2 linked regions of the Rhodobium gokarnense genome follow. Each later gene encodes a partner of the first gene's protein in a complex. Links are inferred from orthologs where the notes say so. Each region holds a gene or a part of one and is shown on either strand. Other genes may lie near its edges. The genes, in order: ccmE and ccmB.

The links.
Region 2: the proteins of ccmE (region 1) and ccmB are in contact, whole or in part, in a solved structure (PDB 8CE8), measured with the Escherichia coli proteins. The link is inferred for Rhodobium gokarnense from one-to-one orthologs.

What each region holds. Positions count from the first base shown.
Region 1 is NZ_JAOQNS010000005.1:280,480-295,772, forward strand. Bases 8,646-11,442 are described here. They hold ccmE (cytochrome c maturation protein CcmE), read right to left. Parts: upstream 10,368-11,442; coding sequence 9,924-10,367; downstream 8,646-9,923. Other genes in these bases: M2319_RS11010 (heme lyase CcmF/NrfE family subunit), read right to left, coding at 8,646-9,862; ccmI (c-type cytochrome biogenesis protein CcmI), read right to left, coding at 10,402-11,442. Outside these bases: M2319_RS10980 (bifunctional [glutamine synthetase] adenylyltransferase/[glutamine synthetase]-adenylyl-L-tyrosine phosphorylase), read right to left, coding at 1-1,930; M2319_RS10985 (sensor histidine kinase), read right to left, coding at 1,981-3,402; M2319_RS10990 (response regulator transcription factor), read right to left, coding at 3,386-4,066; M2319_RS10995 (Do family serine endopeptidase), read right to left, coding at 4,256-5,815; M2319_RS11000 (bifunctional alpha/beta hydrolase/OsmC family protein), read right to left, coding at 6,051-7,286; M2319_RS11005 (cytochrome c-type biogenesis protein), read right to left, coding at 7,374-7,862; more of M2319_RS11010, read right to left, coding at 7,886-8,645; more of ccmI, read right to left, coding at 11,443-11,622; M2319_RS11025 (hypothetical protein), read right to left, coding at 11,835-13,268; M2319_RS11030 (RT0821/Lpp0805 family surface protein), read right to left, coding at 13,391-13,837; M2319_RS11035 (ATP-binding protein), read right to left, coding at 14,015-15,293. UniProt on the Escherichia coli protein: Heme chaperone required for the biogenesis of c-type cytochromes. Transiently binds heme delivered by CcmC and transfers the heme to apo-cytochromes in a process facilitated by CcmF and CcmH.
Region 2 is NZ_JAOQNS010000003.1:36,785-52,199, reverse strand. Bases 10,892-13,810 are described here. They hold ccmB (heme exporter protein CcmB), read left to right. Parts: upstream 10,892-11,974; coding sequence 11,975-12,646; downstream 12,647-13,810. Other genes in these bases: M2319_RS05360 (DUF1028 domain-containing protein), read right to left, coding at 13,475-13,810; M2319_RS05365 (TIGR01458 family HAD-type hydrolase), read left to right, coding at 12,717-13,478; ccmA (heme ABC exporter ATP-binding protein CcmA), read left to right, coding at 11,358-11,978; acnA (aconitate hydratase AcnA), read right to left, coding at 10,892-11,028. Outside these bases: dapF (diaminopimelate epimerase), read left to right, coding at 1-614; tRNA (N(6)-L-threonylcarbamoyladenosine(37)-C(2))-methylthiotransferase MtaB, read left to right, coding at 611-1,867; signal recognition particle-docking protein FtsY, read left to right, coding at 1,894-3,486; M2319_RS05410 (septation protein A), read left to right, coding at 3,508-4,125; M2319_RS05405 (hypothetical protein), read right to left, coding at 4,167-4,550; M2319_RS05400 (DUF2849 domain-containing protein), read left to right, coding at 4,540-4,839; M2319_RS05395 (nitrite/sulfite reductase), read left to right, coding at 4,854-6,512; M2319_RS05390 (phosphoadenylyl-sulfate reductase), read left to right, coding at 6,499-7,248; M2319_RS05385 (DUF934 domain-containing protein), read left to right, coding at 7,259-7,804; more of acnA, read right to left, coding at 8,311-10,891; more of M2319_RS05360, read right to left, coding at 13,811-14,338; M2319_RS05355 (mechanosensitive ion channel domain-containing protein), read left to right, coding at 14,733-15,415. UniProt on the Escherichia coli protein: Required for the export of heme to the periplasm for the biogenesis of c-type cytochromes.

The sequences.
Region 1 (15,293 bases):
GGGCACGGTTGAGCTTTTCCTCGTAGTCGCGGGCCTCGGCGAGGAAGTCGGTGACCCGGCCGGCGATCTCCTCGCCGCTCGGCACGGTGCCGAAAAAGGCCGGATCGAGGACGGCGCCGAGCACCCGCGGCCGCCGCGCGATGGTCTGGCCGAGGCGCGGCGCGGCGCCGAGGATGACCGCGATGAGCCCGAGCATGTTCGGATTGGAATGCAGCATGGAAAAGAGCTGCACGCCGGTCGGCAGGCGCGAGACCATCTCGTCGAAGGCGCGGAACGCGGCATCGGCGTTTTCGGTTGCCGCCAGGGCTTCAAGCAGCGCCGGCGTCAGTTCGGTGAGGGCCTCGCGGGCGCGGGTGGAGCGCATCGCCGGATAGCGACCATAGTGCCAGGCGCGGATCGCGCGGATCACCTCGCGCGGCTGTTTGAAGCCGATGCCGGCAAGGGTCTCCACCGTGTTCGGGTCCTCGTCGTCGCCGGTGAAGACGAGATTGCCGAGGCTGCCGGAAAGCTGCTGCTCGGCCTCGAACAGCTCCGCATAGTGACCGCGCACGGTCTCCAGGTGATGGCGCAGGTCGGCGGCGAAGGCGTCGAGGTCGTCGTAGCCGGCAAGCCGGACGACGCGCATCAGGGCCCCCTCCTCCTCCGGCAGGAGCTGGGTCTGCTCGTCATTGACCATCTGGATGCGGTGCTCGATGCCGCGCAGGAACGCATAGGCGGCGGCGAGCTCGTCGCGGGTCGCCCCGTCGACCCAGCCGAGATGGACCAGCTCGTCGAGCATCTCCAGCGTGCGCTTGCCGCGCAGCGACATGTTGCGGCCGCCGGCGATGAGCTGCTGGGTCTGGACGAAGAACTCCACCTCGCGGATGCCGCCATGGCCGACCTTGACGTTGTGGCCGGCGACGCCGATGGCGGCGAAGCCTTTATGGGCGTGGATCTGGCGCTTGATCGACTGGATGTCGGCGATCGCCGCGTAGTCGAGATATTTGCGCCAGATGAACGGGGCGATCTCGGCGAGGAAACCGTCGCCCGCGACCTTGTCGCCGGCCGCGGCGCGGGCCTTGATGAGGGCGGCGCGCTCCCAGTTCTGGCCCATGGATTCGTAATAGGTGAGCGCGGCCGGAAGCGAGATGGCGACGGGGGTGGCGCCGGGATCGGGGCGGAGCCGAAGATCGACGCGGAAGACATAGCCGTCGGCCGTCCTCTCCTGCATGATCTTCACCAGCCTTTTCGTCAGCCGGACGAAGAAGGTGGCGGCGTCCGAGCGGTCCGTCAGGGGCGCGCGGTCGGCGGCGTAAAGGATGATCAGGTCGATGTCGCTGGAATAGTTGAGTTCGCGGGCGCCGTGCTTGCCCATGGCCAGCACCACATAGCCGCAACCAGCCTCCGGGTCGTCCTCGTTCAGCCCCTCGACCTTGCCCTGGCGGGCGTAGTCGCGAAACAGGAAGCGGACGGTCGCCTTGAGCGCCGCATCGGCGATGTCGCTGAGGGCGCGTGTGACCTCGACGACCGACCAGGCGCCGCCGAGATCGGCAAGGGCGATGGCGAGCGCGGCCTTCGCCTTGATTTTTCTGAGCCGCGTCATCAGCGAGGCCTCGTCCTCGGCGGGCGCAAGCGCCTCGTCGACGAGACCGGCGATGAATTCGGTCGGGTCCGCTTCGAGGATGACACCGAGGGACGCGGGATCCTTCAGGGCGATGTCGCGGAGATAGGGGGCGTTGGAAAAGACGCCGCCGAGGAAGATGGCCAGCGACGGATCCGATTTGACGAGACGGATGACGGTCTCGCCGTCCTCGGCAGCCTCAGCGCGGGCGAGAAGGTCGGCAACGAGGCCTTCCGCGATTTCCGCCTCGGCCGGCGGGACGCTCGCGGTGATGCGCCCGGCAAGGGGGCCCGTTGCCCCTTCGGTCCCTGTTGCGCCCGTTTCGGCCATGGCCGCGCCTCCCTGGCTTTTTTGAGGCCGCGACGCATGTCGGCCGCGGCCTATCTTGCCGGAAACCTCAATTTGGAGACGAGGCCCGGATCGTTGTCGGCGAAATCGAGGTCGCCGTTATGCATCCGCGCGACGGCCTGCACAAGGCTGAGGCCGAGGCCGGAGCCCGGCGCGTTGCGGCTGGCTTCCAGGCGCACGAAGCGCTGGCGGACCTTGTCGCGATCGGCCTCCGGAATGCCGGGGCCGCGGTCGGCGACGGTCGCGACCACCGCCGGGCCGTCGCGAGAAACCTTCAGCGAAATCTGGTTGCGGTCCTCGCCTTCGGCAGCGCCCTCGTCAGCCCCCTCTTCCGGCTTGCCGTATTTCAGCGCGTTGTCGATGAGGTTGGCGAGCGCCTGGGCGATCAGTTCGCGGTTGCCGTGGATCTTGGCCGGGCCGGCGATGTCGACCGAAAAGCGCATGCCGGCATCCTCGGCGACGGGCTCGTACATCTCGGCGACCTCGGCGGCGATCTCGGCGATGTCGATGTCGGACATGACGACGCCGGAGGAACTAGCCTCGACCCGGGCGATGGCGAGCAGCGCATCGAAGGTGCGGATGAGCTGGTCGGAATCCTCGATCACCTGTTCCAGCACATCGCGGGTATTGGCCGCGTCGATCGGTTCGCGCAGCGCCGTCTCGACCCGGTTCCGGAGCCGCGTCAGGGGCGTCTTCAGGTCGTGGGCGATGTTGTCGGAGACTTCCTTGAGGCCGATCATCAACTGCTCGATGCGGCCGAGCATGGCGTTGAGGTTTTCCGCCAGCCGGTCGAACTCGTCGCCGGTGCCGGTGATCTGCAGGCGGCCGGACAGGTCGCCGGACATGATCTGCTTGCTGGTCTCCGACACCGAATCGATGCGCTTCAGCACCCGGCGGTTGACGAAGAACCAGGACAGGAGGCCGAGCGCGATCATGACGACGATGGTGATCCGGAAGGCCTGGCGGATGACGTCGCGGAACTGCTCGCGCTCGCCGATGTCGCGGCCGACGAGGAGCCGGAAGCCGCTCGGCAGTTCCACCACCTTGACCAGCGCCAACTGGTCGCCGACCTCGTTTCCGGTGCCGTCGAAGCGGGCATAGCGCAACCGCTGGGGCCTTGCGTCGGGATCGGCGAGCACGGCGGCCGGAACGCTCGCCACGTTGCCGGCGATCGCATTGCCGCTGAAGTCGGTGACCAGGAACAGCGAGGCGCCGGGGCGGCGCGACAGGTGATCGACGAAGCGCACGACGCGGCCGATGCCGCCGCGGTCATATTGCCGGACCAGATCGCCGATCTCCTCGTCGATGGTCTCGTTGAGCTGGCGGCCCAAAACCTCTGACGTATTGTGCGCGATGTAGATGATGATGAACACGGCGAGCGCCGCGAACACCACCAGATAGATCGCCGACAGCTTGAACGCCGTGGTGCGGAAGAGTTTACCGAGCGCCGTCACGGATCACATATCCCGCGCCGCGCACGGTCTGGATCAGGGGCGTCTCGAAGCCCTTGTCGATCTTGCCGCGAAGGCGCGACATGTGCACATCGATCACGTTGGTCTGGGGGTCGAAATGGTACTCCCAGACGTTTTCCAGCAGCATCGTGCGGGTCACCACCTGGCCGGCGTTCTTCATCAGGTATTCCAGGAGCCGGAACTCGCGCGGCTGCAGGGTGATCTCCTGGCCGCCGCGGCGCACGGTGTGGGACAGCCGGTCGAGCTCCAGGTCGCCGACCTTGTAAAGCACCTCGGCGTGTTCCGGCTTCTGGCGCCGGTTTAGCGCCTCGACCCGGGCCAGCAGTTCGGAAAAGGCATAGGGCTTGGCGAGATAGTCGTCGCCGCCGGCGCGCAGGCCCGTGACCCGGTCGTCGACCTGGCCGAGGGCGGAGAGGATCAGCACCGGGGTGCGGTCGCCGGAGCGGCGCAGCTCCGCGACGATGGACAGGCCGTCGCGCTTCGGCAGCATGCGGTCGACGACGAGCACGTCGTAGCCGCCAGTCGCCGCCATCTGCCAGCCGGTGTCGCCGTCCAGCGCATGGTCGGCGACGTGGCCGGCCTCGTTGAGGGCCTTGCCGAGATAGACCGCCGCTTCGCGGTCGTCTTCGATCACCAGAATCCGCATGGGGCGCACTATACAGACAAACCGGACGGGGCAGAAAAGGGGAAAGGGACGCGCCCGTGACGCGTCCCCGGAAAAAGGCCGGGACGGCAGGCCGGATGGCGAGGCCTGCCGTCCCGTGACGCCGGTTCCGTGTGGGGGGATCGGGGATGAGGCACCACGGAACCGGACATCTTGCTGCGGCCGGAGGGGCTAGCCGCGGCTGAGCGGGATGGCGACGAAGCGTGCGGTGTCGCCGTTCTGGACCCGGAGCAGCGCCGCCTTGCGGCCGGAGCCCTTGACGTCGTCGATGGCACGGGCGACGTCGCGCGGGGATTCGACGGCGGTGCCGGCGACTTCCAGGATCACGTCACCGACCCTGAGGCCGCGGGCGGCGGCATCGCTCTCCGGATCGATGTCGGTGATGACGACGCCCTGATCGGCGGCGCCGGTCTCGGCGGCCGGGACGACGGCGATGCCGAGATCTTCCAGCGAGGTGCTCGAGGACTGCGTGTCGTCCCCGTTGCCGCTGTCGCGGTCGGCGCTGGCGACGCGGTCGTTCAGGCGACCGAGCTTGACGTCGATGGTCTGAGCCTTGCCGCCCCGAAGGACCTCGACCTTGACCGTGCTGTCCGGCTGGTAGGCGGCGACGACGCGGGCCAGTTCCTTGGAGTTGTCGATCTTCTCGCCGTCGACGGCGGTGACCACGTCACCGGTCTTCAGGCCGGCCTTTTCCGCCGGGCTGTTCGGCTGCACTTCGGCGACCAGGGCGCCCGTCGGCTCGTCGAGCGAAAGGCTCTCGGCGATGTCGTCGGTGACGGTCTGGATGTGGACGCCGAGCCAGCCGCGCACGACCTTGCCGTCGTCCTTGAGGTCGGCGACGATCTCCTTGGCGGTGGAGGCCGGGATGGCGAAGCCGATGCCGATCGAGCCGCCGGAGGGCGAGTAGATGGCGGTGTTGACGCCGACGACGTTGCCGTCGAGGTCGAAGGTCGGGCCGCCGGAGTTGCCGCGGTTGATCGGGGCGTCGATCTGCAGGAAGTCGTCATAGGGGCCGGCGCCGATGTCGCGGCCGCGGGCCGAGACGATGCCGGAGGTGACAGTGCCGCCGAGGCCGAACGGGTTGCCGACCGCCATCACCCAGTCGCCGACGCGCACGTCTTTGTCGGCGAAGGAGACGAACGGGAAGCCGCCATTGTCCTCGATCTTGACGAGGGCGAGGTCGGTCTTCTTGTCGGTGCCGATCACCTTGGCGGTGTAGGTCTTGCCGCCCTGAACGGTGACGGTCACTTCCTCGGCGTTGTCGACGACGTGGTTGTTGGTGACGATGTAGCCGTCGGAGGAGATCAGGAAGCCGGAGCCCTGGGCCATGGCATAGGGATGGCGGCCGCGGCGGTGGCGCCAGCGCTTGCCCTGGTCGTCGCCGCGGTTACCGAAGCGTTCCTCGCCGAAGCGGCGGAAGAAGCGCTCCAGCGGATGGCCGTCCGGGAAGTCGGGGAATTCCTGGAAGAACGAGACGTTCGGGGTGGCTTCGGTCTTGACGCTGATGGAGACGACGGCCGGGCTCACCTTCTCGGCGAGGTCGGCGAAGCTGAACGGCTTCATGGTCGTCTGGGCGCTTTCGGCGAGCGCCGGGGTGGACTGCACCAGGGCCGACTGGCCGATCATGCCGCCGGCAACGCCGAGGGCCAGGACGCTGGCCATCAGGGCGCGCTTGGAGGACGGGATGATGGCGGCGGTCCAGCCGGCGCGTCGGGGGGAATTATTCGTCATCGGTCGGTGTTCTCCTGTCGAACATTCTCAGTTCAAGCGTGAAGCGAAACTTTGGAGGACGGCGACGGGGCATCGCCGTACGACTGACAGGCAATATGGGGCGCGTCGCCTTACAGCGCCCTGTCGATTGGATTAAACTTTTGTAAGATTCCAAGGGGATACCGGCGCGGAACGGCGCGAATCCCGCCCCGACGCCGGGACTTCAGCGATCCTGCCGCCGTGCGGGCGCCGGGGTTTAGTCCGAGTCCACCAGCCGGGTGACGACGGCGGCGCCGGCATGCAGCGTCTTGTGCACCGGGCAGCGGTCGGCGATCTGGCGCATGCGCTCGCGGGTTTCCGCGTCGAGGTCGCCGTCGATGGAGATCATCCGCTCGAAGCGGTCGATCTTGCCGCCGCGGCCGCGCACCTCCTCGCTGCAGTCCTGGCAATCGGCGGCGTGCACCTTGCCGTGGGAGACCTCCACGGAGACGTGCTCGACCGGCAGCTTCTTGTGGTCGGCGTACATGCGCAGCGTCATCGTGGTGCAGGCGCCGAGGGCGACCGACAGATAGTCATAGGGCGACGGGCCGGTGTCATTGCCGCCATAGCCCTCAGGTTCGTCGGCGAGGAGACGGTGGCGGCCGGCCTGGACATAGGCCTGGAAGGTGCCCTCGCCCGTCTCGGAGACGCGGATGGCCTTGTCGTCGGCATCGCCGGCCGGGGGCTCGGCCCCGACATAGCGCCCGGCCCAGGCGGCGATGACCTTGGCGGCATAGGCGGCGTCCGAGGGATCGCTGATCAGGTGGTCGGCGGTGTCGAGGGAAATGAAGCTCTTGGGGTGCTTGGCGGCAACGAACAGCGCCGTTGCGTTCTCGATGTCGACGACCTCGTCGCGCGGCGCGTGCAGGATCAGCAGCGCCTTCTTCATCGCCTTGACGCAGTCATGGACGTTCTGGCCGCGGACGTCGGCGAGGAAGTCGTCGCGGATGCGGAACTCACGGCCGGCAAGGGTGACGGTCGCAGAGCCGGTGTTTTCGATCTCGTCCAGATGGGCGTGGAAGGAGCGGGTCACGTGCTCGGCGTCGGCCGGAGCGCCAATGGTGGCGACCGCCACCGCTTCGGGGATGCGCGGCGCGGCGGTGAGCACCGCAGCACCGCCCAGCGAATGGCCGATAAGCAGCTTCGGCGCCTCGAAATTGCGGCGCAGATACTCGGCGGCGGCGAGGATGTCGCCGACATTGGAGGAAAAGTCGGTGTTGGCGAATTCCCCCTCGGAGGAGCCGAGGCCGGTGAAGTCGAAGCGCAGCACCGCAAAGCCGTGGCGCGCCAGTTCGCCGGCGATGCGCCTGACGGCGGCGAGATCCTTGGAGCAGGTGAAGCAATGGGCAAGGAGCGCGGTGGCCCGGACCGTGCCGGCGGGAAGATCGAGGCGGGCCGAGAGCGGCTTGTCGAGACTGCCCTTGAACGAAATGCGCTGGACCTCGGCCGACATCGAACTCCCCCTTGGCGATTCCCGCATCGCAACAGGCGCCAACAATAGGGGATCGAAGGGGATTTGCCGAGCCGGATCGCGGCCGGATCAACCGCCCTTGCGGTCTTTCAGGACCTTTTCCAGTTCGGCCCGCTCCGCCGCGGTCAGCTCGACCGGACCGCCCGGCCCGGCGGCGGCGGAGCGCCGCTGGCGGCGCCAGGCAAAGAACACGGCGATGATGCCGAGCACCAGAACCGCCGGAGCGGTCAGCCAGAGGATCAGCGTGTGGCCGCCGAAGCGCGGCTTCAGGAGCACGAACTCGCCATAGCGGTTGACCAGGTAGTCGATCACCTCCTCGTTGCTGTCGCCGGCCGTGAGGCGGTCACGGACCAGCACGCGCAGATCCTTGGCGAGTTCGGCGTTGGAATCGTCGATCGACTGGTTCTGGCAGACGAGGCAGCGCAGGCCCTCTGAAATCTCCCGGGCGCGCGCTTCCAGCTTCGGATCCTTCAGCATCTCGTCCGGCTCGACGGCATGGACGGCGGCCGGCAGGCAAAGCCACGACAGCGCGAGGAAAAGGGCGGCGATCCGCTTCATCGTCTTTCGCTCCTTGGCCGCGGTCATTCCGCGGCCGCAACAGTGCGGCGGGCGCGGGTCGGCGCGCCGACCCTGAGGCGCCGGTCGCTGAGGGAGAGGAGCCCGCCAAAGGCCATGACCACGCAGCCGAGCCAGACCAGGAGCACCAGCGGCTTCCAGTAGAGGCGTACGGCAACGCCGCCGGCATTCATCTCATCGCCAATGGCGAGATAGAGCTGGGAGAAGCCGATGGAACGGATGGCGGCCTCGGAGGTCGGCATGCCGCGCGCGGTGTAGACCCGCTTGGAGGGCGTCATGACGCCGAGTTCCTTGCCGTCGCGGGTGATCCGGAAGCGGGCGGCGATCTCGCGGTAGTTCGGGCCGGCACGGCCCTGCGAGCCGAGGAACGTCGCCTCGTAGCCGCCGATCGTCGCCGTCTCGCCCTGCTTCATGACGCGGATGTTCTCAAGCTGCCAGGCGGAGGTGGTGACGATGCCGAGCACCGTGACGCCGACGCCGAAATGCGCAAAGGCGGTGCCCCAGGCAGAGCGCGGCAGGCCGACGGCGCGGCGCAGCGAGTTGCCGGCCGGCACACGGAACAGCTTGATGCGGCTGGCGATGTCGGCGATGGCGCCGATCATCATCCAGGCGGCGAGCGCGACGCCGAGAATGGCGAGCAGCGGTCCGCCGTCGACGGCCCAGGCGGTAATCAGCGCGGTGAGGATGACAAGGCCGAGGACCACGGCGAGGCGCTGGGACACGGCAAGGATATCGCCGCGCTTCCAGGCCAGGAACGGGCCGAACGGCATGACGATCAGCGCCGGCAGGATCAGCGGCCCGAAGGTCATGTTGAAGAACGGCGCGCCGACGGAGATCTTCTCGCCGGTGGTCGCCTCAAGGGCCAGCGGATAGAGCGTGCCGATGAGGACAGCGGCGCAGGCGGCCGTCAGGAACAGATTGTTGAAGACCAGCGCGCCCTCGCGGCTGATCGGCGCGAACAGGCCGCCGCGGCGCAGGCTCGGCGCGCGCCAGGCAAAGAGCGCGAAGGCGCCGCCGATGAAGGTCGCGAGAATGAGCAGGATGAAGACGCCGCGGGTCGGGTCGCTGGCAAATGAGTGCACCGAGGTCAGCACGCCGGAGCGGACCAGGAAGGTGCCGAGCAGCGACAGCGAGAAGGTGAGGATGGCCAGAAGGATTGTCCACACCTTCAGGGCGTCGCGCTTTTCCATGACGATGGCCGAATGGAGCAGCGCCGAGCCGGTCAGCCAGGGCATGAAGGAGGCGTTCTCGACCGGATCCCAGAACCACCATCCGCCCCAGCCGAGCTCGTAATAGGCCCAGTAGGAGCCCATGGCGATACCGAGGGTGAGGAAGATCCAGGCGATCAGCACCCAGGGCCGGACCCAGCGCGCCCAGGCCGCGTCGATGCGCCCCTCGATGAGCGCCGCGGCGGCAAAGGCAAAGGCGATCGAAAAGCCGACATAGCCGAGATAGAGCAGCGGCGGATGCACGGCGAGGCCGATGTCCTGGAGGATCGGGTTGAGGTCCTGGCCCTCCATGGGCGCCGGAAAGATGCGCGCGAACGGGTTGGAGGTCGTCAGGATGAACAGCAGGAAGGCGGCGGCGACCCAGCCCTGGACGGCCAGCACATTGGCCTTCAGCGTCGCCGGCATGTTGTGGCCGAAGGCGGCGACCAGCGCCCCGAAGAAGGCAAGGATCAGCGCCCACAGCAGCATGGAGCCTTCGTGATTGCCCCAGACGCTGGTGAACTTGTAGATGAGCGGCTGGGTCGAATGGGAGTTCGCCCACACGAGTTCCAGCGAGAAATCGGACTGCACGAAGGCCTGGGTCAGGGCGGCGAAGGCGAGACCGACGAACAGGAACTGGGCGGCCGCGGCGGGGGATGCCACCGCCATCAGGCGCGCGTCGCCGCGCTGCGATCCCCAGATCGGCAGCACCGACTGGATCAGCGACAGGGCAAAGGCGAGTACCAGGGCGTAGTGGCCGAGTTCTGCGATCATCGTCTCGTTGTCCCCTTGGTGGTTCTGCCTTGCGCGCCGGTGCTGGTGTTTCCCAGCGCCGTCAGTTGGTTTCGGTGCCCTGCCAGACGCCCTGCTTCTTCAGCGAATCGGCGACTTCCTTGGGCATGTAGTTCTCGTCGTGCTTGGCCAGCACCGTGTCGGCGTCAAAGGTCCCGCCGACCGCCAGCATGCCCTCCACGACGACGCCCTGCCCCTCGCGGAAGAGGTCCGGCAGGATGCCGGTGAAGGTCACCGGCACGTCGTTGGCGGTGTCGGTGACGGTGAAGGTCACCGTGGTGCCCTCGCCGCGGACCACCGAGCCTTCCTTGACGAGGCCGCCGAGGCGGATGCGCTGCTGCGGCGGCACCGGATGCTCGGCGATGTCGGTCGGGCTCTGGAAGAACACGATCTGGTCGGTCAGGGCGAAAAGGATGAGGCCGACCGCGCAGGCGACCACGACACCGGCAATTCCGATCAAACTCAAGCGACGCTGTTTGCGTGTCATCGCGACACCTGTCTCCCTTAGCTCAGGTCAGGATCTAAAGCGGTATCCCCAGCCCCCCGGCTGCCTGTTCGATGCGGGCCCTGGCCGCGGCGTCGCCGCCATGGGCGGCGATGGCCTTTGCCGCCGCCTGCCTGGCCTCGTCTTTCTTGTCGAGCACCATGTAGGCGCGCATGAGGCGGATCCAGTCGTCGGCCGACCCGCCGTCGGTCTCGAGCCGCTCGGCAAGGCGCGACACCATGTCGTTGATCATCGCCTGGCGGTCTTCGGTGTTCATCTGTTGCGCCGCGGCGACGTCCTCGGCGGAGGGACCCGGTGCGGCCGGCGCGGTCGCCTCGCCGCCGGCGGGCGCCTGGGGCGCCGGCTGCTGCGGTGCTGTGACCTCGGGTGCGGCGGCGACGTCGGGCATCTTGACCGGAAGCCCCGCCCCCTTTTGCGCCTTTTCAAGCTCGGAGCGGGCGAAGCGGACCCAGGGCTCGCGCGGGTCCGTGGTCTTCAGGAACGCTTCCCAGGCGGCGGCGGCTTCCTTGAAGCTGCCCTCCTGGTTGAGCGCGACGGCGAGGAAGAACCGCGGCTCGACGGCATTGGCCTCGTGCTCCAGGGCGCGCCGGAACGCGGCCTTGGCGTCCTCCACGACCTTGCCGCCCTCGCGGGCGACGATGGATTCGCCAAGGCCGATCTGTAGCTGGGCATTGGAACCCAGAAGCTCGATCGCCTTGCCGAAGGCGGTCGCCGCATCGCTCGGCCGGTTGACGCGCAGATAGACCGGCGCAACCAGCGACCAGGCGGTGCCGTCGCTCGGATTGTCCTTCAGATAGGCCTCAGCCCCTTCCAACAGGCGTGCGACGTCGCCGCCATGGGGAGAGGTCGCCGGCGCGCGGGCCGACAGCGGCTGGTCGGGAATGCCCGGCGAGCCGACGGCGAGATAGAGCGCGACGCTGACGATGGGCACCAGCACGATGGCCGCGGCCGCGGCCGCCCAGGGCATCCGCGAGCGCTGCGACGGCTGCGCCTTTGCTTCGGCTTCGGAGGCACGCAGCAGGCGCCGGGCGATCTCGGCGCGCGTCGCCTCGGCTTCGGCGGAATCGATGAGGCCGCTGTCGAGGTCCCGCGACACCTCGTCGAGCTGGTCCTTGTAGACCGCGACGTCGTGGGCGGCGGCGGGCGCCGGCTTTTTGCCCGATTGCAGGAGCAGCGGCACGATCACGGCGACCACCGCGACTACCGTCATGACTGCAATCAGTGTCCAGAGAACCATCACTTGCAACCTGTTCGCATTCCATTGCGCTGTTATGACATAACGCGCATTCGGCGCAGGGCCGTCGTGACAAGGTGTCACGGCGAGGCGCCCGTTTGAGCCGGCCGGCGAGGCGATGCCTATCCCGGCTGGCGCATATGAGCAAGCGCCGCCTCTATCAGATTTTTGTCATGGGGAAAATGCGCCAGCGCAATGTTGCCGGGCAAGCGGTATCAGGTGCCCGTTGCGCGCTTGTCGAGATTGGCGACGGCGTTGTTTCGGGTCCGCTGCAGGCCGTAGGCATAGTCCTCGTCGAAGACGATGCGGGAGAAGTCGATGGCCGCGTCGAGTTTCTTGATCGGCAGGTCGCAGGTGCCGGCATCGCCGGCGCGGATGCGCTCAAGCAGCCCATAGGACAGGGTCTCCACCGACTGGCGAACGTTGCGCCAGGTCCGCGACTGCAGGTCGTTGAGGGCAAGGCTGTCGACCGCGCGACGGGCGGCGGTGAGGATGTGCAGGGCACGCGTGGCGTCGGCGACCATATGGACGTCGAGCACGCCGCTGGCATCGTCGGATACCCTGAGGATGCGCCGGACGAGGGCGATCGCCGGCTCGATCTCGATGCCGACCCGGTCCGACATCTTGCGCCGGGAAGCGGCAAGCGTCGCGCTCCACTCGCCGTATTCCTCGATCTGGATGTCGACGTCGAGGGCCCGCACGACCTCGTGGTAGCGGTCGATCATCCCGGTCAGGGTCTCGATGTCCTTGCCGCCCTGCTGGGCTTCGGTGAAGCCCATGACCAGACGCCCGACCTCCGACAGGAGCACGTCGATGAAGGCGCGGTAGGGCGCAACGTCGATCTTTTTCACCGAATCGGCCTTTGCCAGCCCCTTGGTGACGGTGACCAGGAAGACCGCGGACGGCAGCCGATCGAGCAATGCGGCGGCGACGAAGGCCGGGTCCTTGGGAAACGAGCCGAGGAAGGCCTTCAGGATCTTCAGCGCGTAGCCGTCCGGGGCGAAGTCCGCGGTCGTGAAACGGGCCGGCAGCTTCTTGAAGAAGGAGGCGAATTCGCGTTCGTGGGAGAGCACGGCGATGAGGTCTTCCAGATCCTCCATCTGGTCGCCGCCGCCCAGTTGGGCCGCCAGCCGCTGCTTGCCGCGCGGCACCTGCTGGATGTCCTTGAGGTGGGAGCGCATGACGCGCAGGGTCTCGGCGCGGATCTGGGCGGTCTGCTCCTCGATCTGGTCGTCGTCGATGTCGCCGGTGCCCTCGCCCTTCAGCACGGCGACCAGGGGATCGGGGGCGACGTCGCGCGAGATCCAGCCCCAGATGCGCTCCAGGGAGGAGCGAGCGATACGGCCGCGCTGGCGCTTCTGCAACTCACCGTCGTAGAGGAACGGCTCCACCGGGCGGAAGAAGGCGCGCATGATCATGTCGGCGCGCTCGGCTTCCGTGGCGCGTTCGCGCACCACGGACCGGGCGACGGAAAGGAACAGTTTTCGCTGTGCGTCGGAAAGGCCGTTGCCGCCGGCCGTCTCCAGCTTGGCGAGGAACATCTTGCGCGCCTGCGGCGACAGGCTCAGCAGGTATGTCTTCACCTTTTCTTCGATCAGCGCTTGATTGGCCATGGAGTGCCGCCCCGGCCCCTTCGTCTCTTCCGACATGCTCGATTGTCTAAAAAGACGGGAAACCCCTTAAGATTTTGCTTATCGCCGAAGGAAATCAGGCGCGAAAACGGGACGCAGTCGGGCCCGGCTGCGGGATCGAATGGCGAATGGGAAAGCGGTCAGGAGACCGAGCGCCAAGTCTCGTTCGGCTGGCGGCAGGCGGTGCCGCGGAACACCTTGGGAGCGTCGTCGACGAAGATCGTGTGGGTATAGTCGCGGCAGCGGGAGTTGTTGATGGTGTAGGTCGGTCCGGGGATGACCTCGCCCCTGTTGCCGGAGGACGGGTTCTTCCAGGCCACCGGCGAGCCGGAGCGGTTGTACTCCAGCGCACGGAACTGCGCCTCGTAGATCGCCTGGCGGTCCTCGTCGTCGAGCTCGGGACTGATTTCCTGGCCGATCAGCGCTTCGATGGCGGCCCCGGCCTTACTTTTGGGAACCGGCTCGCCGCTGCCGTAACGGCTCTTCAGCGAGACATCGCCGTCGGAGCTGCTCGACAGGCCGAGCGTATCGCACCCGCCGACCAGGCCGGCGAGGGTGGCGCCCACAATGAGTGCTCCGATCCGCATCGTCGTCAATCCACAGTCTCGTCGCCGGAGACATCCCTTCCGGAGACGGGTCGGCAGGCCCCGCCGCCGCACGATTTCACGACCAATGGTAGCACGTTACCGACAGTGAAGCGCATGCCACGAAATGATGGCCGAATTGCGCCTAGACAGGCTAGATGGGGCCGCCCGACGCCAATGTCAAAGCGCCGGCAGCGAAAGTGTGGCGCGAAGGCCGCCGGCCGGCGCCGCGTCGAGGCGGATCTCGCCGCCGTAGAGGCGCGCCAGTTCGGTGACGATGGACAGGCCGAGGCCGGAACCGGGAACGGTCTCGTCGAGCCTGCGGCCGCGCTTGATCGCCTCCTCGCGTTCCGACGGCGTCAGCCCCGGCCCGTCGTCGTCGACATGGATCAGCATCATGTCGCGGTCGACCCCCGGCCGGCGCGCGGCCGCCGCGATCGTCACCGTCACCTCCGACGCCGCCCATTTGCAGGCATTGTCGACGAGGTTGCCGAGCATCTCCTCGAAATCCTGCTGCTCGCCGCGGAATGCCGGCGGCTTGCCCGCGTCGATCCTCAGCGTGACGGTCTTTTCCTCATGGATGCGACGCATGGCGCGCACCAGGCGCTCGGTGACCGGGCCGACATCGGTGACGGCGCCGATGACCCGGCGCTGGGCGGCGATGCGGGCGCGCTCCAGGTGGCGGGTGATCTGCACGCCCATCTGCTCGGCCTGTTCGCGGACCTTGCGGGCAAAGGGCGTGTCCTCCCTGCGCGCCTCGTTGACGACGACGCTGAGCGGCGTCTTCAGGGCATGGGCGAGGTTGCCGACATGGGTGCGGGCGCGCTCCACGACCTCGCGGTTGGAATCGATGAGGGCGTTGAGCTCTTCGGCCAGCGGCTCGATCTCGGCGGGGAAGTCGCCGTGCAGGCGGTCGGCGGCGCCGGTCCGGATGGCATAGAGCGCGTTGCTCATGCGCTGCAGGGGCCTGAGGCCGACCTGGACCTGGAAGATGACGGCGACGATGATGCCGAAGCCCATCACCGCAAGGGTCAGGGCGACGGTGGAGCGGAAGGAGGCGACGTCGGCGCGGACTTCGTCGGCATTGCCGGCAACGGCGATGCGGAAGGTGCCGCGTTCGGGGAAGCTGATCTCGCGCTCAATGACGCGCAGTTCCTCGTCATTGGGGCCGGGAACGTAGCCGCGCCAGGTGCGGGTATCATCCGGCTCGGCGCCGAACCGGCTCGGCAGGGCGAGCGCATCGCCGAGCAGCGAGCCGGAGGTCATGGCAAGTCCGGTGGCGTTGTCGGAGCCGACCTGCCAGTACCAGCCCGACAGGGGCAGCTCGAAGCGCGGCTCGCCGAGGCTGCCGGGATCGGGCAGGTCGATGGTGGCGGTGTCGTCGTCGGCGTCCGGCTCGGCGTCGGGTTGCTGCGGGCCGGCATCCGGTGCGGCGGCGGCGCGCGTTTCGGCCTGTGCT
Region 2 (15,415 bases), on another replicon or contig:
ATGCGCTGACGCTGCACACCGCGCCGGGCATCCTCAATGCCTGGCGGGAGGGTCCGGCGCGCTACCGCGTCGACATGGGCGTGCCGCGCTTCGGCTGGGACGAGATCCCGCTTTCCGAGGAGTTCCGCGACACCCGCGCCATCGAGCTGCAGATCGGGCCCATCGACGCCCCGGTGCTGCATTCGCCGTCGGTGGTCAATGTCGGCAATCCGCACGCGATTTTTTGGGTCGACGACGTGGAGGCCTATGACCTTGGCCGGTTCGGGCCGATGCTGGAGCACCATCCGATCTTCCCCGAAGGCGCCAATATCTCGCTCGCCCATGTCACCGCTGACGATGCCATCACCCTGAAGGTCTGGGAGCGCGGGGCGGGCCTCACCCGCGCCTGCGGCACCGCGGCCTGCGCCGCGACCGTCTCCGCCGCCCGCACCAAGCGCAGCGGCCGCGCCGTCACCGTGACCCTGCCCGGCGGGCCGCTCCATATCGCGTGGCGCGACGGCGACGACCACATCCTGATGACCGGGCCGGTGGAGCTGGAATTTTCCGGCACGGTTGAGCTTGAGACCGGCAACTGGTCGCGGGTCGACATCGCCGGCGAGGCGGCTCGTCCATGAGTGTCGACGTCATTACCTTCGGCTGCCGGCTGAACACCTACGAGTCCGAGGTGATCCGCCGCGAGGCCGGGGAAGCGGGCCTTGAGAACGCCATCGTCTTCAACAGTTGCGCGGTGACGGCGGAGGCCGTGCGCCAGGCGCGCCAGGCGATCCGGCGGGCGCGGCGGGAAAACCCCACCGCGCGCATCGTCGTTACCGGCTGCGCGGCTCAGACTGAGCCTGAGCTCTTTGCGGAGATGGACGAGGTCGACCTGGTCCTCGGCAATTCCGGCAAGCTTAATGCCGCGACCTGGAAGGGGCTCGCCGATTTCGGCATCGAGCGGGACCAGAAGATCCTCGTCGACGACATTATGAGCCTGAAGGAGACCGCGGCGCATCTGGTCGATGGTCTGGAGGGAAGGGCTCGCGCGTTTGTCCAGGTCCAGAACGGCTGCGACCACCGCTGCACCTTCTGCATCATCCCCTATGGCCGCGGGCCGTCGCGGTCGGTCCCCATGGGCGCGGTCGTTACCGAAATCCGCCGGCTGGTGGAGAACGGCTATGGCGAGGTGGTGCTGACCGGCGTCGACCTGACGAGCTACGGCCACGACCTTCCCGGAACGCCGGCGCTCGGCGACCTCGTTGCGAAGATCCTCGCGCTGGTGCCGGAGCTGTCACGGCTGCGGCTCTCGTCCATCGATTCCATCGAGGCCGACCCTTCGCTTGTCCGCGCGCTCGCCGAGGAAGAGCGGCTGATGCCGCATCTGCACCTGTCGCTGCAGGCCGGCGACGACATGATCCTGAAGCGGATGAAGCGGCGGCACCTGCGGGACGACGCGATCCGGTTCTGCGAGGAGATCCGGGCGAGGCGGCCCGACGTCGTCTTCGGCGCCGACCTCATTGCCGGCTTCCCGACCGAGACCGAGGCGATGTTCCAGAACACCCTCGATCTCGTTGCCGCCTGCGGGCTCACCTATCTGCACGTCTTTCCGTTTTCGCCGCGGCCGGGAACGCCGGCGGCGAAGATGCCCCAGGTGGAGCGGGCGATCGCCAAGGAACGGGCGGCGCGGCTGCGCGGCGCCGGGGCGGCGGCCTATGCGCGCCACCTTGCCGGCGAGATCGGCTCGCGTCGCCAGGTGCTCATTGAGCGCGACGGGCTGGGGCGGACCGAACAATTTACCGAAACGGCCCTTGAGGGCGCGGCGCCGGGCGACATTGTCCCCGTGCGCATTGTCGGCCACACCAGGCGGCATCTCGTCGCCGAAGCGGCCTGACGTCTTAAAACAACAGGAATTTTAGTATGGGTGGGAACGAAAAACCTGGCTTTTTCAGGCGGTTGTTCGGTGGCGGCAAGGATGCCGCGCCGCTCGAACCGGAGACCTTTCAGCCGACCGTGCCGCATCTCGGCGAGGAAAAGGCTTCTGATGGCGAGGCCGGCAACGGAGAGAAGGGCAAGGGTTCGTCGCTCTCCCTCTACCGGCGCGTGGAGCTGACGCCGCGCGAGAAGAAGCGCGAGGAAAAGCTCGCCCGGCGCCGCGAAAAGCTGATCGCCAAGATCAAGAAGCGCGCTGCCAAGGCCGCGGAAAAGCGCGAAAGGCGGATGTCACGCGAAGAGGCGCGCCGGCGCGAGGGCGGCTTCCTTGCGCGGCTGTTCGGCGGCAAGCCGGAGGCCCTGCCGCCGGCGGAACAGCGCGAGGCGCTACAGCCGCCGGCACCGATGCCGACCCCGGTGCCGAAGCCGATCCCGGAAATCCCCGAGCCGGTGGCTCCGCCGCCACCTCCCGTGCCGCCGACGCCCGAGCCGATCGAGGTCGAGCGCCTGCCGGAGGTGCCGCCGCTTGCCGAAGAGGTCCCGCCCGCGGAAGAAGAGGTTCTGCCGCCGGAGGAGATCGCGCCGCCTCCTGCCGTCGAAGAAATCCCGCCGCCGGTCATCGTGCCGCCGGTCGAGGAGGAGGTGCTGCCGGCTCCGCCGGTCGAAAAGGTCTCCTGGGTCCAGCGTCTGCGCCAGGGGCTCGGCCGCTCGTCCTCCGCGCTGAGCGAGGGAATTTCCGGCGTCTTTTTGAAGCGCAAGCTCGACGAGGACACGCTGCAGGACCTGGAAGACATCCTGATCCAGAGCGACCTCGGGGTCGAGACGGCGATGACCATCACCGAGCGGCTGGCCGACGGGCGCTACGACAAGGAGGTCAGCGACAAGGAGGTGCGCGGCATCCTTGCCGAGGAGGTGGAAAAGGTGCTGGCGCCGGTCGCCGAGCCGCTTTCCGTCGATCCGGCGAAGAAACCCCACGTCATCCTTGTCGTCGGCGTCAACGGCACCGGCAAGACGACGACCATCGGCAAGCTCGCCCAGAAACTCTCCGACGAGGGGCGCTCGGTGATGCTGGCCGCCGGCGACACCTTCCGGGCCGCAGCCATCGAGCAGCTCAAGATCTGGGGCGAGCGGACCGGATCGCCGGTGATCGCGCGCGAGACCGGGGCGGACGCCGCCGGCCTTGCCTTCGACGCGCTGACCGAGGCGAAGGCCTCCGGCACCGACGTCCTCCTCATCGACACCGCCGGCCGGCTGCAGAACAAGGCCGAGCTGATGGCGGAGCTTGAAAAGGTCGTTCGCGTCATCAAGAAGCAGGAGCCGGATGCGCCGCACACGGTGCTTTTGACGCTCGACGCCACCACCGGCCAGAACGCCCTCAACCAGGTGGAGATCTTCCGCCAGACGGCGGGCGTCACCGGCCTCGTCATGACCAAGCTCGACGGCACGGCGCGCGGCGGCATCCTCGTTGCCATCGCCGCCAAGCACGGCCTGCCGGTGCATTTCATCGGCGTTGGCGAGAGCGTCGACGACCTTGAGCCGTTCAACGCGGCCGATTTCGCCCGGGCGATTGCCGGGCTCTAGATACACCGACCGGGAGCACCCATGACCGAGACCGCCACCGAGAAGAAGACGCCGTCCTCCGGCTTCAAGTTCCTGCTCGATTTCGGGCCGCTGGTGGCGTTTTTCGCGACCTATTTCACGGTCGATCCGGTGACGGTCGGCGGCGAGGTCTATAAGCCCATTGTCGTCGCCGGGGTCGTGCTGGCGCTCCTGACGGTGATCACGCTGACGATCTCCTATGCGCGCTACCGGCACGTGCCCACGATGCCGCTGGTTTCCGGCGTTCTCGTCGTCGTCTTCGTCGTGCTGACCGTGATCTTCAACGACGACACCTTCATCAAGATCAAGCCGACCATCGTCTATTGCCTGTTCGCCGCGGCGCTGCTCGGCGGGCTGGCGCTCGGCAAGCCGCTGCTGCAGAAGCTGTTCGACGGGGCGTTCCAGCTTGACGACAAGGGCTGGCGCATCCTGACCCTGCGCTGGGGCCTCTTCTTCGTCGTCATGGCCGTCGTCAACGAATTCGTCTGGCGGAACTTTTCGGAAGAAAGCTGGGTCGCCTTCAAGACCTTCGGCTTCCTGCCGATCACGGTGCTCTTTGCCTTTTCCCAGATGCCGCTGATGAGCCGACACGCCATCGAGGCGGAGGACGGCGAGGGCTGATCGCGCCCTTTTGCGGGCAAAGATACTTTTTTCGAAATATGTTATTTTCGCATATCTGCATGTGCTGACATGCGGTTCGAGTTGACGGGAATGCAGCGTTTTTCCGCGCTCGCTATTCGGCCTGTCTTGTCGCCGGTGAAACAAGGTTTCGCCAAGCCATCCGCCCTTTCGGCGAATTGACGGAACGGGCGCGCTGCGTCTTGTGCGCTGCGACAAATGGTATTCTCCGACCGGGCGCGGTTGCCGGAATTGAAATTCTTTTTTACCGTCCGGCGTTTACCGCCCCGTTTTTGGAACATACTTCTTTCTTCATCGTGGAAACGCCCGACGTGTTGTGCACTGCCGAAAATCTTCCGACAGCCGGCACGCAAGCGGACGGGCGGCTGCGCATTGTCATTGCGAAGGGAGCGGACGATGAAGAGCATTACGGCCAATCGGCTGAACGACGGCGAAGCGGTCTGGCTCGACGCGCGCGGCGCCTGGGTCACCGACGCCCGCCGTGCGGCGGTGTTCCGGAGCGACGACGAGGCGGTGGCGATGCTGGAGACTGTTTCCCGGCAGGGCGATGTGGTGGTAGAGCCCTACGCCATCGACGTGACGGTGGAGGCCGGCGCCATGGTGCCGGTACGCCTGCGCGAGCGCATCCGGGCCAAGGGCCCGACCGTGCGCAGCGATCTCGGCCCGCAGGCGGCGCTCGCCGCCGTTGCGGCCTGAGGGAGGGCGGATCGATGTATGTCTACGACGATTTCGACGCCGCCTTCGTCAAGGCGCGGGTGGCGCAGTTCCGCGACCAGGTGAACCGCCGGCTCTCCGGCGAACTGACCGAAGAGCAGTTCAAGCCGCTCCGGCTGATGAACGGCGTCTATCTGCAGCTCCACGGCTACATGCTGCGCGTCGCCATCCCCTATGGCGTCCTCAATGGCGCGCAGATGCGCATGCTTGCCCATGTGGCGCGGCGCTACGACAAGGGCTACGGCCATTTCACCACGCGCCAGAATATCCAGTACAACTGGCCGAAGCTCATCGAGATCCCGGACCTGCTGGAGGACCTCGCCAGGGTCGAGATGCACGCCATCCAGACCTCCGGCAACTGCATCCGCAATACCACGGCCGACCCGTTCGCGGGCGCCGCGGCCGACGAGTTCGTCGACCCGCGCCCCTATGCGGAGATCATCCGCCAGTGGTCGTCGCTGCATCCGGAGTTCTCGTTCCTGCCGCGCAAGTTCAAGGTCGCGATCACCGGCGCCACGGTCGACCGGGCGGCGATCAAGGTGCATGACATCGGCCTGAAGGCGCTGCGCGGCGCGGACGGCGAAGTCGGATTCGAGGTCTTTGTCGGCGGCGGCCAGGGCCGCACGCCGATGATCGCCAAGAAGGTGCGCGACTTCCTGCCGGAAGAGGACCTGCTCTCCTATCTGGAGGCGATCCTGCGCGTCTATAACCTCCACGGCCGGCGGGACAACAAGTACAAGGCGCGGATCAAGATCCTCGTCCACGAGACCGGCACCGAGGAGCTCAAGGCCGAGATCGAGGCGGAGTGGGGGCGCATCCGCGACGGCGCGCTGAAGCTCCCGAAAGCGGATGTTGCGCAAATCGCATCTTTCTTTGCCCCGACAGGTCTGGCCCCGCGGCCGGGCGCGGCAGCCCGCCTCGCCGTGGAGCGGGCGTCCGATGCCGGGTTCGATGCCTGGGTGTCCCAGAACGTCGTCGCCCACAAGGTCGAAGGCTACGGCATCGCGACGATCTCCCTGAAGGCCGTCGGCGAAATCCCGGGCGATGCCAGCGCGGAGCAGATGGAGGCCGTCGCCGATCTCGCCGAGCGCTACGGCCACGACGACATCCGCGTCACCCACGAGCAGAATCTCGTGCTGCCCCATGTCGGGCTCGACGACCTGAAGGCCGTCTACGACGCGCTCCTTGAGGCCGGCCTTGCCAGCGCCAATGCGGGGCTTATCTCGGACATTATCGCCTGCCCGGGGCTTGACTACTGCTCGCTGGCCAACACAAGGTCGATCCCGATCGCCACGCGGATCGCCGAACGCTTCGCCGATGCGGAGCGCCAGCGCCTGATCGGCGACATGAAGATCAAGATATCCGGCTGCATCAATGCCTGCGGCCACCACCATGTCGGCCATATCGGCATCCTCGGCGTGGAGAAGAAGGGCCAGGAATTCTACCAGATCACCCTTGGCGGCTCGGCCGGCGACGAAACCTCCATCGGCGCGGTGGCCGGGCGCGGCTTTTCCGAAGATGCGGTGATCGATGCGGTGGAAGGGCTCGTCGACTTCTATCTCGCCGAACGGCGGGATGCCGGGGAGACGTTCCTTCAAACCTATCGGCGGCTCGGGCCGGAGCCGTTCAAGGGAGTGCTTTATGGCGCACAATGACGCTCCGCGTCGCAATTACCGCCCGGAAGATGTCGACCTGGCGGCGCTGGAGGCCCGGTTTGCCGGCGCCTCGCCCCAGGAGATCCTGGAGTTCGCCATCTTCGACCTGTTCCCCGACGATACCTCCAGCGTCACCAGCTTCGGTGCGGAATCGGCGGTGCTTTTGCACATGATCGCCGGCATCAAGTCGGATCTGCCGATCCTCTTCATCGATACCGGCAAGCATTTCGGCGAGACGCTGCGCTACCGCGACGAGATCATTGCGAAATTCGGACTGACGGGCGTTCAGACGATCTACCCGGACGAGGAGGAACTGGCGCGGGTCGATCCCGACGGAATGCTGTTCTCCACCGACGCCGACTGGTGCTGCGTTATTCGCAAGGCGCGGCCGCTGAACCGGGCCCTCGGGCCCTACAAGGCCTGGATTTCCGGGCGCAAGCGCTACCAGTCGTCGACGCGTTCGGAACTGAAGCTGTTCGAAGTCGCCGACGGGCGCATCAAGGTCAATCCGCTCGCCGCCTGGGGCACGACGGAGCTTGAGGACTACGCCAGGGAGCACGAGCTGCCGGCGCATCCGCTGGTGCCGATGGGGTACCTCTCCATCGGCTGCATGCCCTGCACCTCGCCGACGCTGCCGGGCGAAGACCCGCGCGCCGGGCGCTGGCGCGGCTCCCAGAAGACCGAATGCGGCATTCATTTTGCGGGCGGCAAGCTGACCCGCACGAAAAAGAGCTGAGGACGGAACGATGACGACGATCGACAAGGTTGATGAAACCGCCGCCGTCTGGCGCGAGGGTGGCTTTGTCGAGGATTCCTGGACGGTGGCGGCCGATGACAGTGCGCTGCCGGAGGGCGACGTCATCGTCTCCGTGGCGCGGTTGTCCGAGGACCGCGAGGCGCTCCTTTCGCGCAATGGCCGGCTCGGCCTCCTGATCGACACGGACGACGATCTCGATGCAACTGTCGCCGCCGTCGGCGACCTGTCGCGTCTGTCGCTGATCGCCCTGTCGTTTCCGAAATTCCAGTTCGGCCAGTCTTATTCCCGCGCGCGCCTCCTGCGTGACCGCCACGGCTTTGCCGGCGAACTGCGCGCTGTCGGTGACATCCTCATCGACCAGATCCCCTTCATGCTGCGCTGCGGGTTCGAAAGCTTCGAGATCCGCAACGAGCCGACCCGCGCGGCGCTGGAGCGCGGCGACGTTCCCGCTATCGACCTCTTTTACCAGCCGCTCCAGGACGGCTCGGAAGCCGCCGTTGCCGGGCGGTCTTGGCTGAGGCGGGCGGCGGAGTAGGGGCTGGCCGGGGGAGCTTCCGCTCTTACGTCGGACCATCCAACGCCGTCATCGCGAGGCGCCGCAGGCGCCGTGGCGATCCAGGAGCGGCTGGCTCGGAGTGTGCGGCTCTGGATTGCCACACTCGCTTCGCTCGTTCGCAATGACGATGTTACGGATCGCCGGTTCTTTCGAACGTCCCGAGGCGCTGCGGGTTTTTCACTTTCGTTGCCACATACTCTCCCGTCACCCCGGCCTCTGAGCCGGGGCCTATTGCCCCTCACGGCGCGGTATGCCGTTGGCGATAACGTGATCACGCCGGCGAGTGTCGACGCCGTGCGGACAGCCGATAGGGCTACCGTATTGAGAGGGGCAATGGGTCCCGGGTCTCGCTGCGCTCGCCCGGGATGACGGGAGAGGGTGAGGCGTCGCCGAACAGCGGCATCGTCGACTATACGAAAAACAAAAAAACCGCGCGGCGAAATAAACGCCGCGCGGTTTGATTTCTCGAAGCGATCCCTGCTGCGTCAGGCGGCGAGGTTGCGCAGGACGTAGTGCAGGATGCCGCCGTTCTTGTAGTATTCCAGCTCGTCCTCGGTATCGATCCGGCAGAGGAGCTGGATGGTCTTGTTCTTCTTCCGGGTGCCCGGATAGGAGATCTCCGCCTCCAGCGTCATGCGCGGCTTCAGGCCCTCCGAGAGTCCCTTGATGGTGACCGCCTCGGTGCCGTCGAGCTTCAGGGATTTCCAGCTATCCCCGCCGGTGAAGACCAGCGGCAGGACGCCCATGCCGACGAGGTTGGAGCGGTGGATGCGTTCAAAGGATTCGGCAATGACCGCACGGATGCCGAGAAGCGTCGTGCCCTTGGCCGCCCAGTCGCGCGAGGAGCCGGTGCCGTATTCCTTGCCGGCAAAGACGACAAGCGGCACGCCCTCGTCCTTGTAGCGCATGGCCGCGTCGTAGATCGACATCTCGTCGCCGGAGGGCTGGTGCTTGGTGTAGCCGCCTTCGACGCCCGGAACCATCTGGTTCTTGATGCGGATGTTGGCGAAGGTGCCGCGCATCATCACCTGGTGGTTGCCGCGCCGCGAGCCGTAGGAGTTGAATTCGGCGCGGCTGATCTGGTGCTCCGAAAGGTACTTGCCGGCCGGCGACTTCTCCATGATGGAGCCGGCGGGCGAGATGTGGTCGGTGGTGATGGAATCGAGGAAGAGGCCGATGACCCGGGCGTTCTCGATGTCGGTGACCGGCTCTGGCTCCATCTTCATGCCCTCGAAATAGGGCGGGTTCTGGACGTAGGTGGACGACATCGGCCAGTCATAGGTGAGCGAGCCCTCGACCTTGATGCCCTGCCAGTTTTCGTCGCCCTCAAAGACGTTGCCGTAGCGGTCCTTGAACATCTTCTTGGAGATCGACTTGCGAATGAGGTCGGTGATCTCCTTGGTGGTCGGCCAGATGTCCTTCAGATAGACCGGCTTGCCCTTCTTGGTGTAGCCGATCGGGTCCTTGGTCAGGTTGATCTTCATGGAGCCGGCGATGGCATAGGCGACGACCAGCGGCGGCGAGGCGAGGTAGTTGGCGCGCACGTCCGGGTTGACGCGGCCCTCGAAGTTGCGATTTCCGGAGAGTACGGAACACGCAACGAGGTCGTTCTTGGAGATCGCCTCGGAGATTTCCGTCGGCAGCGGGCCGGAGTTGCCGATGCAAGTGGTGCAGCCATAGCCGACGAGGTTGAAGCCGAGCTTGTCTAGGTCCTTCTGCAGGCCGGCCTTTTCCAGGTAGTCGGTGACCACCTTGGAGCCCGGCGCGAGCGAGGTCTTGACCCAGGGCTTCACCTCCAGGCCCTTTTCGCGGGCGTTGCGGGCGAGCAGCCCGGCGCCGATGAGGACGCTCGGATTGGAGGTGTTGGTGCAGGAGGTGATGGCGGCGATCACCACGTCGCCATTGCCGAGATCGTGGTCGCGGCCGTCAACCTCGACGCGCTTGTCGAGTTCGGCGAGCTTGTCCCACTCCTTCTCCATGGCCAGCGCGAAGGCTTCCGGCGCGGTGTCCAGCGCGATGCGGTCCTGCGGGCGCTTCGGGCCGGAGATCGAGGGCACGACGGTCTCCATGTCGAGTTCCAGCGTGTCGGTGAACTCCGGATCCGGCGTCTTGTTGGTGCGGAAGAGGCCCTGCTCCTTGGCGTATTCCTCCACGAGCTCGATGCGGGCCGACTTGCGGCCGGTGGCCTCCAGATAGGAGATCGCTTCGGCATCGACCGGGAAGAAGCCGCAGGTGGCGCCGTATTCCGGGCCCATATTGGCGATCGTGGCGCGGTCTTCCAGCGTCATGTTGGACAGGCCCGGGCCATAGAACTCCACGAACTTGCCGACGACGCCCTTCTTGCGCAGCATTTCAACGACGGTCAGCACCAGGTCGGTGGCGGTGACGCCCTCGTTGAGCTTGCCGGTGAGCTTGAAGCCGATGACCTCCGGGATAAGCATGGAGATCGGCTGGCCGAGCATGGCGGCCTCCGCCTCGATGCCGCCGACGCCCCAGCCGAGGACGGCGAGGCCGTTGACCATGGTGGTGTGCGAGTCGGTGCCGACGAGGGTATCCGGATAGGCGAACTCGACGGTCTCCTTGCCCTTCTTGGTCTTGACCTTGTCCTTGCGGGTCCAGACCGTCTGGGCGAGGTATTCCAGGTTCACCTGGTGGCAGATGCCGGTCCCCGGCGGCACGACGCGGAAATTGTCGAACGCTTCCTGACCCCAGCGCAGGAACTCGTAGCGCTCGCCGTTGCGCTTGTATTCAAGGTCGACGTTCTGGGAAAAGGCCATCTTGGTGCCGAAGGCGTCGACCATGACCGAGTGGTCGATGACGAGGTCGACCGGAACCTGCGGGTTGATCTTCTCCGGATCGCCGCCGAGTTTGGTCGTGGCGTCGCGCATGGCCGCGAGGTCGACGACGGCCGGAACGCCGGTAAAGTCCTGCATCAGCACGCGCGCGGGGCGGAACGCGATCTCGCGGTCGGAGCGCTTGTCCTTCAGCCAGCCGACCATCGCCTTGATGTCGTCGGCGGTGACCGTGCGGCCGTCCTCGAAGCGCAGGAGGTTCTCAAGCAGCACCTTCAGCGAGAAGGGCAGCCGCGAGGCGCCTTCCAGGCCGTTCTTTTCGGCCGCCTTGAGGCTGAAGATTTCGTAGGACTTCTTGCCGACCTTGAGGGTCTTGCGCGCCTTGAAGCTGTCGAGCGACTGAGATGTCACGGCTGGCGGTTCCTTCGTCTTGGGGCGGGCTGGCGTATCGCGACGGCGCAAGGAGTGCGCGTGTCGGGCCGGAGCCAGGGTGACACGCCGCCAGCTTTCGGTGAATGCGGGGCCTTGGGCTCGGTTCGCATGCCCTATAGCGAATTTTTTAGGGCGATTCCATATGAACGAAAGGCGTTTGCGCAATTTACGGAGATCGAAGGGTCTTTTCATAGACCCGGAATGGATCCCCGGGGGCATCGAATGGAGCGCCGAGGCGCTTCGCGACTGGACTTCCGGCGAGCCGGAGGCTACCGAACGGGGCGAAACGCAGTCAGAACGGATCCTCCATGGGCGATCTTGCGATCGAAGGGCGCGGCCTCGTTTGCGACCGGGGCGGGCGCCGGGTCTTTGCCGGCGTCGATTTCGACGTTGCGGCCGGCGAGGCGCTGGTCGTCACCGGGCCGAACGGCGCCGGCAAGTCGAGCCTCCTTCGGACCATCGCCGGCCTGATCGAACTTGCCGGCGGCACGCTGGAGCTGACGGGCGGCGACCCGGAACTTTCGCTCGGCGCGCACTGCCACTATTTCGGCCATGAGAATGCGTTGAAGACCCAGCTCACCGTGCGCGAGAACCTGGAGTTCTGGCACCGCTATTACGGCGACTGCGGGGTCTCCGTCCTCGAGGCCCTCGACCGCGTCGGCATCGGCCATCTCGACCACCTGCCGGCGGCGGTCCTTTCCGCCGGTCAGCGGCGGCGGCTGGCGCTTGCCCGCCTCGTCGTCTCGCACCGGCCGGTGTGGCTGCTCGACGAGCCGACGGCGGCGCTCGATGTCGCCAGCGAGGCGCGGCTCGGCGAGCTGATGGCCGCCCACCTCCTTGCCGACGGGCTCATCATCGCCGTCACCCACGGGGCATTGCCGCTGGCGGAGACCAAATCCTTGAAGCTCGGGGAGGCGCGGGTCGCATGACGGGTGCCTTTTCCGCCCTGTTCGTCCGGGAGATCCGGCTCGCCGTGCGCGTCGGCGGCGGCGCACTGATGGGCGTCCTCTTTTTCCTGACCGTCGTCTCCGTCTTTCCCTTCGCGGTCGGACCGGACCTGAAGCTGCTCTCGCGCATCGGTCCGGCGATCCTGTGGATCGGCGCGCTTCTCGCCACGCTCCTCTCCCTCGACCGGCTGTTCCAGTCGGAGCGCGACGACGGCACGCTCGACCTTTTGCTCCTCGGCGAGCACCCGATCGAGGTTCTGGTCTTCGTCAAGGCGATGGCCCACTGGGTGGCGACGGGCCTGCCCTTGGTGCTGGCCGCGCCGATCCTCGGCATCTTCGTCAATTTGCAGCCCATCGCCATCGGCTCCGTGATGGCGACGCTCTTCGTCGGAACGCCGGCGCTGACGGCGATCGGCGCCATCGGCGCTGCGCTCACCGTCTCGCTCAGGCGGGGCGGCGTGCTTCTCGCCATCCTCGTCCTGCCGTTGACGATTCCCGTGCTGATCTTCGGCGTCTCGGCCGCAACGGCCGCCGTCACCGAGCCGACGCCGTTCCTGACGCCGTTCCTGTTCCTGTGTGGCCTGTCGCTCTTGTCGCTGGTCTTTGCGCCGGTGGCGGCGGCGGCGGCACTGAGGCGCTCGGGGGATTAGCCCCGGCGGGGCTCTCCGTTCGAAATGCGCCGACATTGACCCTGTATACGGCCGGCGGCATCATTCCGGGATGGCCAGATGCGTGCTGCTCGACCTTTCCGGTGTCGTTTACGACGGCGATGATGCGATCCCCGGCGCCATCGACGCCGTCGGGCGGCTGCGCGATGCCGGGCTCGGGTTGCGGTTTCTCACCAATACGACGCGGACGCCGAAGGCGAAGCTGATCGACCGGCTGCAGGGGATGGGCCTTGAGATATCTGCCGACGAGGTGGCGACGCCGGCGCAGGTCGCCTGCGACTGGTTGAATGCGCGAGGGCTCGCGCCGCATCTCTTGGTGCACGAGGCCCTCGTCGGGGAGTTTCAGGGCTGCGGCGGGACGAACGGCGATGCCGTCGTCGTCGGCGATGCGGGAATGGGTTTTACCTACGAGGCGCTGAACGCGGCGTTCCGAAAGCTCGTCGACGGGGCGGATTTTTTGGCGCTTGCCCGCAACCGCACCTTCAAGGACGCGGACGGGAAGCTCAGCCTCGACGCCGGGGCGTTCGTCACCGCGCTCGAATTTGCCACCCGGCGCGGGGCGACCGTGCTCGGCAAGCCGTCGCCGGATTTCTTCGACACTGTGCTGGACAGCCTCGGCGCGACCCGCGGCGAGGCCGTCATGGTCGGCGACGATGCGGAATCCGACGTTGCCGGGGCGCTTTCCGCCGGCATCGGCGAAGCGCTGCTGGTGCGGACCGGCAAATACCGGCCGGGCGACGAGGATGCCGTCGTGCCGAAGCCGACGGCGGTCGTCGCCGATCTGGCCGAGGCGGTCGAGCGGATCCTTGCCTAGTTGCTGCGCCGCGCGCGGATGTCGGCCAGAACTTCCAGGTCGATGAGGGCGTCGTCGCGGATGCGGTTGTCGTAGTTCTCGGTCCCCATGAAGCGGGCGAAGGCGGCGATCTTGTCCGCGTCCCAGTCCGGCCGCGGCGTGCCCTCAAGGTAGCCTTCGTCGACGAGGATTCTTGTGAGGTAGGCGGCGGTCTCTGCGTCGATCGGAACGAGGTTTTCGTCCGCGCTCGGGAAATAGGAGAGCCGGTGGAGGCCGTAGCAGCGGGAGAGCTCGCCGATCGGGTCTGCGTGGTCATAGATGGAGATGTCGACCAGCTTTTCCTGCCGCCCGCCATAGCCGGCACCCGCCTGGAACACCTGCAGGCCGGCGGATTGGACGCCGCGCAATTCGCCCCCGGCCGCCTCGCCGCTCGACAGGGCCGCGATCAGGCGCGTGGCGAAGTCACCGTCGGTCTTGGCAAAGCCGTCGACCATTGCCTGCAGCACGTGGGGGCCGGCAAGGCCATTGCCATGGGCAAGGCAGGAATTGCCCTCAAGCGCCCCGGCAAAGCCCGCCCAACCGCGCACCTCCTCGCCGGTAAACCGCGCCGAGCCTTCCGGCGCCAGGATCGCGAGCTGGCGCTCGCCGCGGTTTTCGTCGCCATCCAGCAGGATCTGCAGCGCCGTCGCGGGTGAAACGCCGAGGCGCAACAGCTCCAGCCCGCGCGTGCCGTGGTCCGGGTTGGAAAAGGCCTGCGTCGCAATAACGCCGACGCCCGCCGCGCCATGGCAGATGAGCGTGGAAACGCCGGGGAACTTCGATTGCACGGCGATGCCGAGCGCACCGGTATCTGTGTCGTGGGCGAGGATCGAATAGGTCATGGCCCGTTAGGTGGGGCAGGGGACGTGCGGGAACAATATGGCCGGCCGTCGATTATGCTGTTGCCAATGGGGTAGCACGGGCGGAAAGCGGTCCTTTACTATGAGTCCTGTCGGCATCCCGCTTTCCGGTTTGTCGGCCGCATAGGCGAGCGGTCCACCGTGACGGCCTCGGTTTTCGCCCTATAACCCTGCATTCGCGCCGGGCGGGACCTTCGACAAAACGCCGGGCGCGGTGGCAAGTAGGCCCTTGCCGACCTTTCCAAGCCGGGCAGATCCGGCGCGCCCTCCCGCGCGTCGCCCATCCTCCAGGCATTGCGGCTGCCCCGTCCCCGCGGGCGGATCGGCCGGTGTCATCCGGTGAAGCAAACAAGAAACAGACCTGGGACAGTCCACAATGACCATCGCCGTCGCCCCGCTTCGCAATGCTTTGATCGCAACCTTCCTTGTTCTCCTCTCCTCCGCCGCTCTGGCGCAGGATGCCGGCCCCGCCGCCGATGCGCCTGCGGCCGAGCCGGCCGCCTCCGAGACAGCGGACACTGCCCCGCAAAGCCAGACCGCGCGGCTCCTCGAAATCCTGAAAGACGATGCCGCCCGCGCGGCGCTGATCGACGAGCTGGAGCGTGCGGCCGCCGCGCCCGGCGACGCGCCGGCGGCGGGCGATCAGACCCCGCAGCAAGAGCCCCCGGCCTCGATCGGCCGCCAGCTTGCGCTCTTCACCCAGGCGATTGCGGAGAACACCGCCCAGCAGCTTGAGCGCGGCTGGCACAGCCTTACCGGCGCCAAGCGGGTGTTCGCCAGCCTCGGCACCGACCAGGTGAAGGTGCTGATCGACGCACTCCGCGATCTCCTGCTGGTGATCGCGATCACTGTCGCGATCTTCCTGACGCTGCGCTGGCTGATGAAGCCGGTCTACCGGCGCATGGGCCGGCACGCCTCCAATTCCAATCTGGTGCACACCGCGTTTCTCTTCACCGGCTCCGTCCTCCTCGACATGCTGATCGTCATCGCGGCCTGGGGGATCGGCACGGTGATCGCGGTGCTCGTCTTCGGCCAGTTCGGCGCGATCGGGCTGCGCCA